3 regions of the Pantoea sp. C1E2 genome follow, and region 3 is predicted to be linked to each of the others. Evidence: riboswitches for the same ligand, from Rfam matches in the RefSeq annotation. Region 3 holds a riboswitch; each other region holds the start of a gene.
What was found. Region 3 has a riboswitch for thiamine pyrophosphate ahead of thiB (thiamine ABC transporter substrate binding subunit). Riboswitches for the same ligand answer to the same signal wherever they lie in the genome.
Positions count from the first base shown of each region.

Region 1: another riboswitch for thiamine pyrophosphate. It lies ahead of thiM (hydroxyethylthiazole kinase); the one in region 3 lies ahead of thiB (thiamine ABC transporter substrate binding subunit).
Region 2: another riboswitch for thiamine pyrophosphate. It lies ahead of ACXI0A_RS24940 (LuxE/PaaK family acyltransferase); the one in region 3 lies ahead of thiB (thiamine ABC transporter substrate binding subunit).

Region 1 is NZ_JBSZHT010000002.1:3,094,287-3,098,498, reverse strand. It holds gene ahpF (alkyl hydroperoxide reductase subunit F) at 1-793, shown strand, start outside; gene ACXI0A_RS14860 (hypothetical protein) at 858-1,061, opposite strand; TPP riboswitch at 1,385-1,480, shown strand; gene thiM (hydroxyethylthiazole kinase) at 1,514-2,299, shown strand; gene thiD (bifunctional hydroxymethylpyrimidine kinase/phosphomethylpyrimidine kinase) at 2,296-3,096, shown strand; gene fbaB (class I fructose-bisphosphate aldolase) at 3,300-4,212, shown strand, end outside.
Region 2 is NZ_JBSZHT010000004.1:731,571-735,782, reverse strand. It holds gene ACXI0A_RS24945 (acyl-CoA reductase) at 1-431, opposite strand, end outside; gene ACXI0A_RS24940 (LuxE/PaaK family acyltransferase) at 428-1,510, opposite strand; TPP riboswitch at 1,610-1,739, opposite strand; gene ACXI0A_RS24935 (hypothetical protein) at 2,289-2,648, shown strand; gene ACXI0A_RS24930 (hypothetical protein) at 2,687-3,001, shown strand; gene ACXI0A_RS24925 (HAD-IC family P-type ATPase) at 3,119-4,212, opposite strand, start outside.
Region 3 is NZ_JBSZHT010000002.1:996,810-1,001,021, forward strand. It holds gene thiP (thiamine/thiamine pyrophosphate ABC transporter permease ThiP) at 1-875, opposite strand, end outside; gene thiB (thiamine ABC transporter substrate binding subunit) at 875-1,861, opposite strand; TPP riboswitch at 1,909-2,004, opposite strand; gene sgrR (HTH-type transcriptional regulator SgrR) at 2,040-3,701, opposite strand; gene ACXI0A_RS04790 (MFS transporter) at 3,955-4,212, shown strand, end outside.

The DNA of each region.
Region 1 (4,212 bases), 2.1 Mb from region 3:
CTCAGTACAGAAAACCGAAGGCGCTAAGCTGGCCGGTTCACTGCGTGCCCACGTCGATGATTACGATGTTGACGTTATCGACACTCAGAGCGCCATCAAGCTGATCCCAGCTGCGAAAGAGGGCGGTCTGCACGCGATTGAAACCGCGTCTGGCGCGGTGCTGAAATCACGCAGCATCATCATTGCCACCGGCGCACGCTGGCGCAACATGGGCGTGCCGGGTGAAGAGCAGTATCGCACCAAAGGCGTGACCTACTGCCCACACTGCGACGGCCCGCTGTTCAAAGGCAAGCGCACGGCGGTGATCGGCGGCGGTAACTCCGGCGTTGAAGCGGCTATCGACCTCGCAGGTCTGGTTGAGCACGTGACACTGCTGGAATTCGCCAGCGAAATGCGCGCTGACAAAGTGCTGCAGGACAAACTGCGTAGCCTGAAAAACGTGGATGTGATTCTTAATGCGCAGACCACCGAAGTGAAAGGCGACGGCAGCAAAGTCACCGGTCTGGCTTATATCGATCGTAACAACCAGACCAGCTACGAGATCGCGCTGAGCGGTATCTTCGTGCAGATTGGTCTGTTGCCGAACACCACCTTCCTTGAAGGCGCGGTAGAACGTAACAAGATGGGCGAGATCATCATCGACGCCAAATGCGAAACCAGCCTGAAAGGCGTGTTCGCGGCGGGTGACTGCACCACGGTGCCGTACAAGCAGATCATCATCGCCAGCGGCGAAGGCGCGAAAGCCTCACTCAGCGCGTTCGATTACCTGATCCGTACGCAGCCTGCTGAATAAGTTCCTGCTATAGCCACACCAAGGCCCTGCAACGGATGTTGCGGGGCTTTTTTTTGCCTGTTATTCATCCTAACCAACGGCGTGCTTCCGCATCGCTAATGTCGCGATAATAAATTTTATGCAAATGCTCGCCGCAACCTTTGCATTGGGCTTCAACATAGGTAGAAAAATAATGGCGGCCGGAAGGGCAAATTGCGCCTTTACGTGAAATACGAATGTCGTGCCATTTATGGGCGTGCGGAATAAAGCTGAATAATTTTGAGATCATTATCGATTCCGGAATTGGATTGGCAGTGACTCTCTTCAAGTCCGGAGGGGGATTAGGCCTTGCCACGCCGGGTGGGGCGTTGATGTGCATCAATGAATGCTTATGCGCGTGTTTATTAGTCGATTTTTCAATGATCAGAATAAATTTGGCAGATTCAGTCGCAGGTTGAATATTAATAAAAATTGATCGAGGCAGGCCTTTTTAAATTCACGATATCAAATTATTTTCACTCATTTGATTTAGTGCCATTTTGCGCGCCCTGCACACCACCACGATTTACAATTCCCCTTACGCGCCTTATTCTGTGTGCGGCATGTTTACCATGCCATGACTCGGGGTGCCCCTGTAAAGCAGGGCTGAGATACACCCGCTGACCTGATCTGGATAATGCCAGCGTAGGGAAGTCAGATGCCTGACCGCATTCGCCTTCTTGATCGCCGGTTGGGAGTTTTATGACACAGCCTGACCTTCTTTCCCCCGCGCAACTCGCGCAATCCCTGCAACTGCTACGGCAGCAGTCTCCGCTGGTGCACTGCATGACCAATGACGTGGTGCAAACCTTTACCGCCAATGTGCTGCTGGCTTTACAGGCCTCTCCCGCGATGGTGATCGATGCCGAAGAAGCTGCGCAGTTTGCCGGTTTTGCCGATGCGCTGTTGATCAACGTCGGCACCTTAACCCGCGATCGTCGCGATGCGATGCTGACGGCGGTGCAGGCTGCACAAAAGGCGGGCATGCCCTGGACGCTCGATCCGGTGGCCGTTGGTGCACTCTCATTCCGCACCAAATTCTGCCAGCAGCTGTTGAGCCTGCATCCCGCCGCGATTCGTGGCAACGCCTCGGAAATCCTCGCGCTGGCTAATCAGGCTGCGGGCGGACGCGGCGTGGACAGCGTGCATCAGGCCGATGCCGCACTGAGCGCGGCGCAGCAGTTGGCGCAGGATTACCACACGCTGGTGGCAGTCACTGGTGAAGTCGATTACGTCACCGATGGTAAACGCACGCTGGCCATTCCAGGCGGCAGCCCGCTGATGACGCGGGTGGTCGGCACCGGCTGTGCGCTTTCCGCCGTGGTGGCGGCGCTCAGCAGTTTGCCGGGCGATCGCTTGCAGCATGTCGCGGCGGCTTGTCGCGTGATGTCAATGGCGGGTGAGCAGGCGGCGCGCGCCGTTGAAGGACCGGGCAGTTTTGTCGCGGCATTCCTCGACAAATTATGGACGCTGGAGGTTGTCGTATGAAACGCATCAACGCGTTAACTATTGCTGGTACTGACCCGAGCGGCGGCGCGGGCATTCAGGCGGATCTCAAAGCTTTCTCCGCACTGGGCGCTTATGGCACCAGCGTGATCACCGCGCTGGTGGCGCAAAATACCTGCGGCGTGCAGTCGGTGTATCGCATTGAACCGGACTTCGTCGGCGCGCAGCTGGATTCGGTATTGGACGATGTGCGTATCGATGCCGCCAAAATTGGCATGCTGTCGGAAACCGCGATTGTCGAAGTGGTGGCCGAGCGGCTGAAACGCGCCAGCCTGCCGTTTGTGGTGCTGGATACGGTGATGATTGCCAAAAGCGGCGACCCGCTGCTGTCGCCCGATGCGGTGGCCAGCGTGCGAGAACTGCTGCTGCCGCAGGTGTCACTGATCACGCCCAATCTGCCCGAAGCGGCAACATTGCTGGGACGCGATATGGCGCAGGATGAGAAAACCATGTTGATGCAGGGCGATGCGCTGTTGGATCTCGGTTGTGAAGCGGTACTGATGAAGGGTGGCCATCTTAGTGATGCCGAAAGCCCGGATTGGCTGATTACACGTGCAGGGCGTCAGCGCTTCACCGCACCGCGCATCAATACGCGCCATACCCATGGCACCGGCTGCTCGCTGTCAGCTGCGCTGGCTGCACTGCGCCCGCGTCATGATAACTGGGCTGACACAGTCACAGAGGCCAAAGCCTGGCTGCAGCAGGCCTTGCTACACGCGGACTCGCTGGAAGTGGGTAAAGGCATCGGGCCAGTGCACCATTTCCATCAATGGTGGTAAGGCAAAACCGACATTAAGGCGTGCCTCCGCGTTACAGGACTCAAACTGAAGGCGGCTCATAGCAAGGTGGCAGAATTTTTTTACTGCGTATCCGTCTGAAAAATGGTGTCAGCAATTTGCCAGCCTGGCGCATTTCGGTCCAGGCTGTTGGGGGCGAATCGGCCATTGCCGGTTCCATTCCAGCCATTTATTCAGGAGCCAACATGACGGACATCGTACAGTTATTGGGCAAAGAAGCGGATTCTCTTCTTCAACATCGCTGCATGACCATTCCAGCGGACAGCCTTTATTTACCGGGCGCGGATTTCGTCGATCGCGTAATGATCGATAACAATCGTTCTCCTGCCGTACTGCGTAATATGCAAACCCTGTATAACACTGGCCGCCTGGCGGGCACCGGCTATCTGTCAATCCTGCCGGTCGATCAGGGCGTTGAGCACTCCGCGGGCGCCTCCTTTGCCGCCAACCCGGCTTACTTCGATCCGAAGAACATCGTTGAGCTGGCGATTGAAGCCGGCTGTAACTGCGTGGCATCCACCTATGGCGTGCTGGCCTCGGTCTCGCGCCGCTATGCGCACCGTATTCCGTTTATGGTCAAACTGAACCACAACGAAACGCTGAGCTATCCCACTCAGTACGATCAAACCTTGTACGCCAGCGTCGAACAGGCATTCAATCTGGGTGCAGTAGCGGTGGGCGCGACGATTTACTTCGGTTCAGAGCAGTCACGTCGTCAGATTGAAGAGATCTCATCGGCCTTTGAGCGTGCCCATGAACTGGGCATGGTGACTGTGCTGTGGGCTTATCTGCGCAATGATGGCTTCAAGAAAGACGGCGTGGATTATCATGCCAGCGCCGATTTAACCGGTCAGGCCAACCATCTGGCAGCCACCATTGGCGCAGACATCGTGAAGCAGAAGATGGCCGAGAACAACGGCGGTTATAAAGCGGTGAAATTCGGTCATACCGATGAGCGCGTGTATAGCAAGCTAACCACTGAGAATCCGATCGATCTGGTGCGCTACCAGCTGGCGAACTGCTATATGGGCCGTGCCGGATTGATTAACTCAGGTGGGGCGTCTGCAGGGGACACCGATATTGCCGAATCTGTGCGTA
Region 2 (4,212 bases), on a different contig from region 3:
AATCCGCCATTAGGTCTTGGTTGGAAGTCATCCAGCAGTTGCGGATCGTTAAAGTCTTCGGCTAAAAAGCGCTTGAGCTGCGGCTGTCGGAAGGTTTTGAGGTATCCGGTAAGCCCAAGGCGAATCATCCCGGCGTCATAACCGGTGACAATCGGCAGCAGCGTTTCGGCCTTGCGGCGCAGCGGATGGCTTCGATCCAGCAAACGCGCAATGGCCTCATCAATAATCATCACGATCTTCGCCACGCTCAGCGTCTTGAGATAAGCGCGAGCATGATCGCGCAGATGTGCGCTCAGGAGTGTAATTTGTGCCGGATTCAGCTCGGGGACGTCGACATCCAGGTGCTGTCCGTGATGGCTAAAACTCAGCGTGCGCCACTGCACCTCTTTAGGCGATAAACATCCCGGTAAATAACCCGCGACCTCTTTCACACTGCACCTTGCGCAGCAGCCAGGAACTCTTCCATCGCCAGCGAACAGCCCTTCGCATCCGCTCCGGTGACCCGGCCCAGCAGATGGAAGCCGCCCGCCACTGCCCGGCCAGCATCCTCGGTCAGTAAGGCAGATACTGAATTGAAGTGGGCCAGATCATGGTGCACCAGCACACCCATCTCACCTTCCGCCACCTCTTCGCCCGTCAGCGGATTGACCACGCGCGTGCGGATCCAGTGCGGGCCGGATTTCACCGAGGGACAGGCCACGTTGCCGTCGTCATAAAACTGGCTGCTCAGTTCGGTCATGCCGTACATGTTGATGCAGTGCATACGCGGCACGCCTAATGCCGCACTCAGTTCGACATAAAACTGCTCGGCTCCAATTTCGCGTGATTGCCCCTTAAATCCGCCGGTATCCAGAATGCGGCTGCCAGCTGGCAGCGCAAAGCGGCGTTTCTGGCGCTGCAACTCGTCCAGCAGATGCACATAGCTGTAGCTCGCGCCCAGCAGCGCATAAGGTTCGCCCTGCGCTTCCGCCTGCTCAAGCGCAGCGAAAAGGCGATCCATCGCGATACCGCTGTCATCCAGCAGCACTTCACTCTCGGCGGTGCCAAATTTTTCCACCGCTAACGTCAGGTAATGCGCCAGCGAAGAGTTGGGCAGTGCCCGATTATCAGGGAACAAAATGCCCATGCGAATCCGCTCTTCACCCGCCATAAAGCGCTGGCGGAAATTCTGCGCCATCGAGCATTTCCAGACATCAAGCGTCGGATGATAGCTGCGCCCCTTCACTGTGCCGGTGGTTCCGCTGGTCATAAACACCGCTTCGACGTCATCGGTGGCATGGCAACTCAGCGTCAGATCCTTAAACGCAGTGATCGGAATCGCCGGAATGGCGCGCCAGTTTTTCACCATAAAAGGTGTGCGGCCGCGCTGCATAGCGAAGCGTCGATAAGGGGTATTGTGTTCGAATTGATACGCGAATATGGCGAGCGCCAGGCGGTTAAAATCGTCGTCGGTTGTGTCCTGACGCTGAAGAAAGGTTAGCAAAGCGTCGATCAAAGCAGCTTCAGTCATATGCGGGTCCACCTGTTGCGATTGCGCGAAATCTCTCAGGCCGGGCCTGATGAGTCGAGTCTGTCCGCTACAAAGCACAAAGATGGGATCAGGACGCAGTGTCGCCCTGTGTTCCGCTCCCTACGCCGGTATTAGCCGGATCAGGTTCGTAGGGTCACTACGTTGTCAGCGTGTATAACACTGACGGGTAGAATCTCAGCCCGCTAACCGGGCCCCCCCTGGAACAAGTCGCAGTCAATCAAAAGGTCACTCAATAAAAGTCCACTCAGTACACTGATTTTATTGGGGTTACTTCAAATTCACTGCTGACAGTATTTCAAGGTTAAACCATTTGCCGTTTTAACACACTGATCTTTTGATCTAACCAGAGGCACTACCCGCGGTTCCAGCTTCACGGTGATTCATTGATCAATGTGAACAGCGCTGCTGAATTAGCAGGCTGTGAGTTTTTATCAACTGGTACCTACTGACCTCAACTTCAGCAACGAAAAATTGTCATGAGTCTGCAACATTTTAGTCATTAACAAATCCTTAACCAGTTTATTTGTTGTACTTTGGCTTTAATGCCCGGTTTATTTGTTCGAGTTACGCTTCAATAAATCTCACAGGATTTTATTGTGGTACGTAATATTCAGATTTTATCCCGTCCATTATCAGATAATGACCAGGCGATATCTGCAATACACATCAATTCATTTCATCAAACCAACCACAAATACTCTTGATTTTCCATTAGTTAGACCAGAGACTGTTGGTGAAACATTCAAGGGAATTTAAAATGAAAACATCTGCTAAGGTTGGGGCACTTTGTGCCCTGGGGATCATTTTGTCTGCGTCGGGTTATGAGGTATATTCGCAAAGCATAGAAAATCAAAATGATGAAATAGCCTGTCTGACCGTTCACAGTCGTGATGCGGTTATTGCCGTAGAAAAAGACCTGCTTGAAAAAGCCCATACCGAAATGTTTGGGAAAAACAGAATCACCCTGGGTTCTCTTCTGTTGCACAATGAAGACGTAGCAAAAAATGGCACACGTATAATCGTTCCGTTTACTTTGGCTAGCCGTGGTGGGCAATCTGAGTTCCAGGCCGTAGTGAGATGTTCAAATTTACAAGATATAGAGTATGACAAACTTTAATGAGTCCATTGACTCACACAGCAAACGGATAAATAAAAATGTACAAGGCAACGAAGTATTACGTATGCGATCACGCCCGCAGGGGCTTGCTTTTGCATACCGCAGGATGTGAACAGTTACCCGGTATCGATTCACGGGCTTTTATTGGCAGTATGTATAACCACGGTCAGGCATTCACCGTCGCTGCAGCGCAATATGCGAATGTTCATTACTGCCCGTGCTGCATCACTGTTAACAAAACCATCGAGTTAGCGAAGGATAACGCGACCATGCCAGCGTTGTGCAGGGCGACAAAACCGAAGAGAAAGAAACCGATGAAGGTTGTTGAGCCCGTGCGACATTTTCCTCTGTGACTTGATGACAGCGAATGTCCTGGGACGTTTAAATCCAATCTTTTAGCCCGAAATCAACATGCATCGTCTAAAACACCGCCCGCAGCGCTGTCACCAGCGCGACGGGCGGCAACAGACTCAAGCCGTTCTGAATCGGCGGGTGAGCGGTTTCTCAACCTCAACAATCAGGAACATCACGAATCCGATGATGAAGGTGATCACCCAATAGCGGAATGGCAGTCCAGTGGTGCCGAACAGCAACTGCATAAACGGCGCGTAGATGATTAATAATTGCAGCACCAGCAGTACCGCACTGACGATCCAGATACCTTTGTTCATCAGCAGCCCTTTGCTCAGCGAGAAGCCATCTGACACACGGCAGTTGAGCATATAGAACCATTGCGCGGTAACCAGCGTCTGCAACAGAACGGTGCGGATAAACTCCGGAGAATAGCCACGCGGCTGCAGCCAGGCTTCCAGCACAAACGCGCTTATCGCAATCATTGAACCAACAAACACCACGCGCCAGATAGCGAATCCATCCATCACATGCAGTTTGGGATCGCGCGGTGGCCGACGCATAATGTTTTTTTCACCCTCCTCAAACGCCAGGCCAAACGACAGCGTGGCCGACGTCGCCATGTTCATCCACAGAATCAATACAGGCGTCAGCGGAATGAGATTACCCGCCAGCAGCGCGATGATGATCAGCAACCCCTGCGCCAGGTTGGTGGGCATGATAAACAGGATGGTTTTTTTCAAGTTGTCATAAACCCGGCGCCCTTCCCGCACCGCGCTGGCAATGGTGGCGAAGTTGTCATCCGTAAGCACCATATCGGCAGCTTCTTTGGTGACTTCGGTGCCTTTAATGCCCATCGCAATGCCGACATCGGCGCGCTTCAGGGCGGGCGCATCGTTCACGCCGTCCCCGGTCATGCCGACCACTTCCTGCCTGCTCTGCAATGCCTGAACCAGGCGGAATTTATCCTCCGGGCTGGTACGAGCGAAGATGTCGTAGGCCTGCGCGGCATCGCTTAATTGGTGATCGTCCATCACTTCCAGTTCGCGCCCGGTAATGGCTGAACCCGCATTGCCAATCCCCAGCATTTGACCAATGCTCATCGCGGTTTGCGGGTGGTCACCGGTGATCATTTTGACGCGTATGCCAGCCTGCAGGCAGTCACGAATGGCGGTGATGGCTTCAGGGCGCGGCGGATCCATCATTCCGGCAA
Region 3 (4,212 bases):
ATCAGCGCACAGATAATCAACAGCGTGTCGCCGAGTCGGGCGTGCCAGGAATCCTGCGGATCACGCCAGCCACGAATATTTTGGCTGCCAGTGGGAATGGCTTTACTGAAGCGTTGGCTGAGCAGCACCAGCAGCAAACAGCATCCGAGCTGCAACAGTGCCAGCAATGCTGCACGGCTGGGATCGTAATCAAAACTCAGCGCCTGGTAGATGGCCAGTTCCAGCGTGGTGGCGCGCGGTCCACCGCCCAGAGCCAGCACCGTGGCGAAGCTGGCGAAGCACAGCATAAAGATCAGTGCTGCGGTGGGCAGAATCTGGCGTCGCAGCCAGGGCCATTCGACTAAACGAAACAGGTTCCAGCCGCGCAGACCCAGCTGGGCGGCTAGCTGGCGCTGTTCCCCGGGAATGCTTTCCAGCGCCTGCAGCAGCATGCGAGTGGCGAGGGGCAGGTTAAAGAAGACGTGCGCCAGTAAAATGCCCTGCAAGCCATAGGGCGAGAAGGTGTAATCAATACCAAGCAGGTTACAGAGTTGCGCCAGCCAGCCACTGCGACCATAGACGCTGAGCAAGCCAAACACCGCCACTAAAACTGGCAATACCAGCGTCATGGCGCAAAGACGCAGCAACAGCGTACGTCCCGGAAAGCGGCGACGATACAGCGCACGCGCCAGCAGAATCGACGGCAGCACCGAGAGCAGTGCAGACAACATTGCCTGCTCAAACGAGAAGGCCAGCACGTGGTGGAGGTAACTGTCTGACAGCAGGGCGCGCCAGTCAGTGACCGGCGCCACCACCACTAAGGCACCAAACGCCAGCAGTGCCACTGCGCACAATAGCAGCGCAACGACACTTCCAGGAATTAACCAGGCTGGCATTAACGGCTAACAGCTTGCTGCCAGGTGCGAATCCAGTCAGCGCGATGATCGGCCACTTCGGCTGAGCTGTATTGCAGTGCATTCGCCGGCACGGTGAGTGACTGATAACCCGCAGGCAAATCGCTTTTGATTACCGGATACATCCAGTTGCCGGTTGGAATGGTCTGCTGGAAGGCAGGCGACACCATGAATTGCATAAACTGCTGTGCGAGCTTGGGCTGCTTGCTGCTGGCGAGCTGTGCGGCCACTTCCACCTGCAGGTAGTGACCTTCACTGAACGGCGCAGCGGCGTAGTTGTCTTTCTTCTCTTCAATGATGTGATAAGCCGGAGAGGTGGTGTAACTCAGCACCAGATCGCCTTCGCCTTTCAGGAACAGGCCATAGGCTTCGCTCCAGCCTTTCGTTACGGTGACGGTCTTCTGCGCCAGCTTCTGCCAGGCGCCAGGCGCTTTCTCGCCATACACTTTCTGCATCCACAGCAGCAGGCCGAGCCCCGGCGTGCTGGTGCGTGGATCTTCATAAATTACACGCCACTTTTCCGGGCTTTCGACCAGTTCTTTCAGGCTTTTCGGTGGGTTCTTCAGCTTATTTTTATCGTAGACGAAGGCGAAGTAGCCGTAATCGAACGGAACGAAGGTGTCGTTATGCCAGTCATCGGGCAGTTGCAATTTACTGGTGTCGACTGCACTTTTCGCAAATAGGCCGGTTTTCTCGGCGGCTTGCACCAGGTTGTTATCAAGGCCCAGCACCACATCGGCTTTGCTGTTCTTGCCTTCCATACGCACGCGGTTGAGCAATGACACACCATCTTCCAGCGCCACATACTTCAGTTCGCAGCCGCACTCGGCTTCAAAGGCTTTTTTGACGGCGGGACCCGGGCCCCACTCTGCAGAGAAAGAGTCATAGGTGTAAACGGTCAGGACAGGTTTAGCGGCGAAAACCGGAGCGGAGACCAACAGCAATACGGGCAGAACTTTGTTTAACACTTTGCGCTCCTTGAGGAGAAAATAAAGTTGAGTCGCAAAGGATCTGAGTTAGCGGGCATCTCAAATCCCTACGCCGGTATGAGCCGGATCAGGTTCGACGGGTTTATCTCAGCCCAAAACGCAGGGCACCCCGTTGAGAACGGTCTATTTTAGACACTTCTGTGACAGTGCGAAAGCATCACAACTCAGGAGGCGCAAACCAGGCCGATTTGAAGTCAAACCAACCCAGCGTATTGAGCCGCACGCCACGCATGCTGCGCTGGCCTTCCAGCAGTAACCAGTGATGGAAAAGCGGATGAACAAAGTCGCTGTTGACCAACTGCTTGCTCCATTCGGCTAGCGGCAAGGTTTTCTGTCGCCATTGCTGGGCATCGGCGTGCCAGTCAATCGGCACGCAGTGGTGCATTAGCGGCAGCTCGTAGAGCTGGGCAAACAGTGCGTATTCGAGCGGGAGAGTGAAGTTCACACTGCCGAGCCAGATATCACTTTCTCCTGCACCTTCAAACCACTCTTCGTAGCTCAACTCGCGCGTGATCAGTTCGACACCCTGTTCGGCCAGCTGTGGGCGCAGGGCGTTGGCAATCCCTTCATGCTCAACATGATGGCTGTACCAGCTGATAGTCAGTTGGGTTAATCCATCAGGCTTTTCAGCTGGAGTGAGATCGCGGCGATGGTGCCAGCGCGGTAAGAATCCGTATGCCGGGAACCAGTAGCGCTGATAGCCGACGCCCGCATGATTAAGCAGGGCAATCGGATTGAACAGATAGCTCACCCAGCGGCGAAAATTTGGCTCCTTGCCGCGCTCAGAGCGCTGGTCGAACAGCAGGAAATAGCAGCCTTCTTCCAGACGACTCTCTTCGGATTTCTCATCGGCGGTCTCGCCCTGCAGCTTTACGCCCGCGTACACCAGCTCATCACTGATTTCCGGCAGCACCCAAATCGACACATCATCAATCAGCGCTCGATAGCCAAAATAGTCATCAAAGGCGGCGATTTTCAGCTGCGTCTGCTGGTTGCGTACCACGCTGTACGGACCGGTGCCGATGGGCTGACGGGCAAAATGTCGCAGCGTCGGCCATTCGCGCGGCAGGATCATCGCGCTGACGCTGGCCAGCAGCCAAGGCAGCCAGCTATCGGGCTGCGTCAGATGAATATCCAGCGTCCAGGGTGCAGGAGAGTGAAGTTTGTCGATATGCGAGAACAGCGGCTGACTACGTACGCGATCCAGCGAGGCGATAACATCTTCCATCTCCAGTTCACGTCCGTGGTGGAAGCGAATCGCGGGGCGTAAAAAGAAGCGCCAGTGGAGTGGGGAGGTTTGCTGCCAGTGATGGGCGATATCCGCTTCGATTTCCCCCTTTTCCTCATTTATCCGCGTCAGGCCGTTAAAGATTTGTCGCGCCAGATGAGTTTCAGAACGGCGCAAGGGGGAACCGGGCAACAGATTCGGCAGCGGGCGGTAATAGAGCACGCGCAGGATGTGCTTGCCCTGACGGAAACTGCGCCCGAGGTGGGCAGCGATCATCTGGCGAACCTGATCCTTATCGCCAACCAGTTGTACCAGCTGCTCGATGCGATCCTGATCCAGCAAGTCCTCGGCGCGCTGCTGCTGGAGTGCCAGGCCGGTGTAATTGAAGCTCAGGGCCGAACGTTTGCCACGTCCGGCTTCCGCCTGCCAAATCAGCCAGCCTGCATCCTGCATGGCATTCAACAGATTGCGCATATGGCGTCGTGAACAGTGCAGTCGTTCGGCCAGCTCGCTTAATGTGGTTTCCTGATCCAGCCCCTGGCAGCTTTGCCACAGGCGGATGAACTGCTGTTGCAGTCGCGCAGAGGACATAAAAGGGGAACTCCTTCTCAGAATCGCTCAGTTTTTCCTGCCCCATATTAGAGGCATACTGCCAGGCAATGGAAGAGCGGGAGGCATTCAGCAATGAATGGCGCTCTGCCAGCGGTTCCGCCGACGTGGAGCCTTTTCTGAGTAGGGTGCATTTCACCGCCAGCAGCGTTTTCTCTGCTGGCTTTTTTCGTTTTGCTGTGAAATCTTCTACCCTCTTTGTCTTAGCCCCATTTCTCCGCAAAGGGATTTCTGCATGAAATCGCTGTTAACGCGCCAGCGTCGTATTAATCCGGTTTATCTCTCTTTTATGGCCGTGTCGTTTATGACCGGTGTCGCTGGTGCGTTGCAGGCACCCACGCTCAGTCTGTTTTTGACACGCGAAGTGCAGGTGCGACCATTTTGGGTCGGCCTGTTCTTTACTATCAACGCCATCGCCGGGATTGTGATCAGTTTGCTGATGGCAAAGCGTTCGGACAATCGTGGCGATCGTCGCAATTTGATCCTGTTTTGC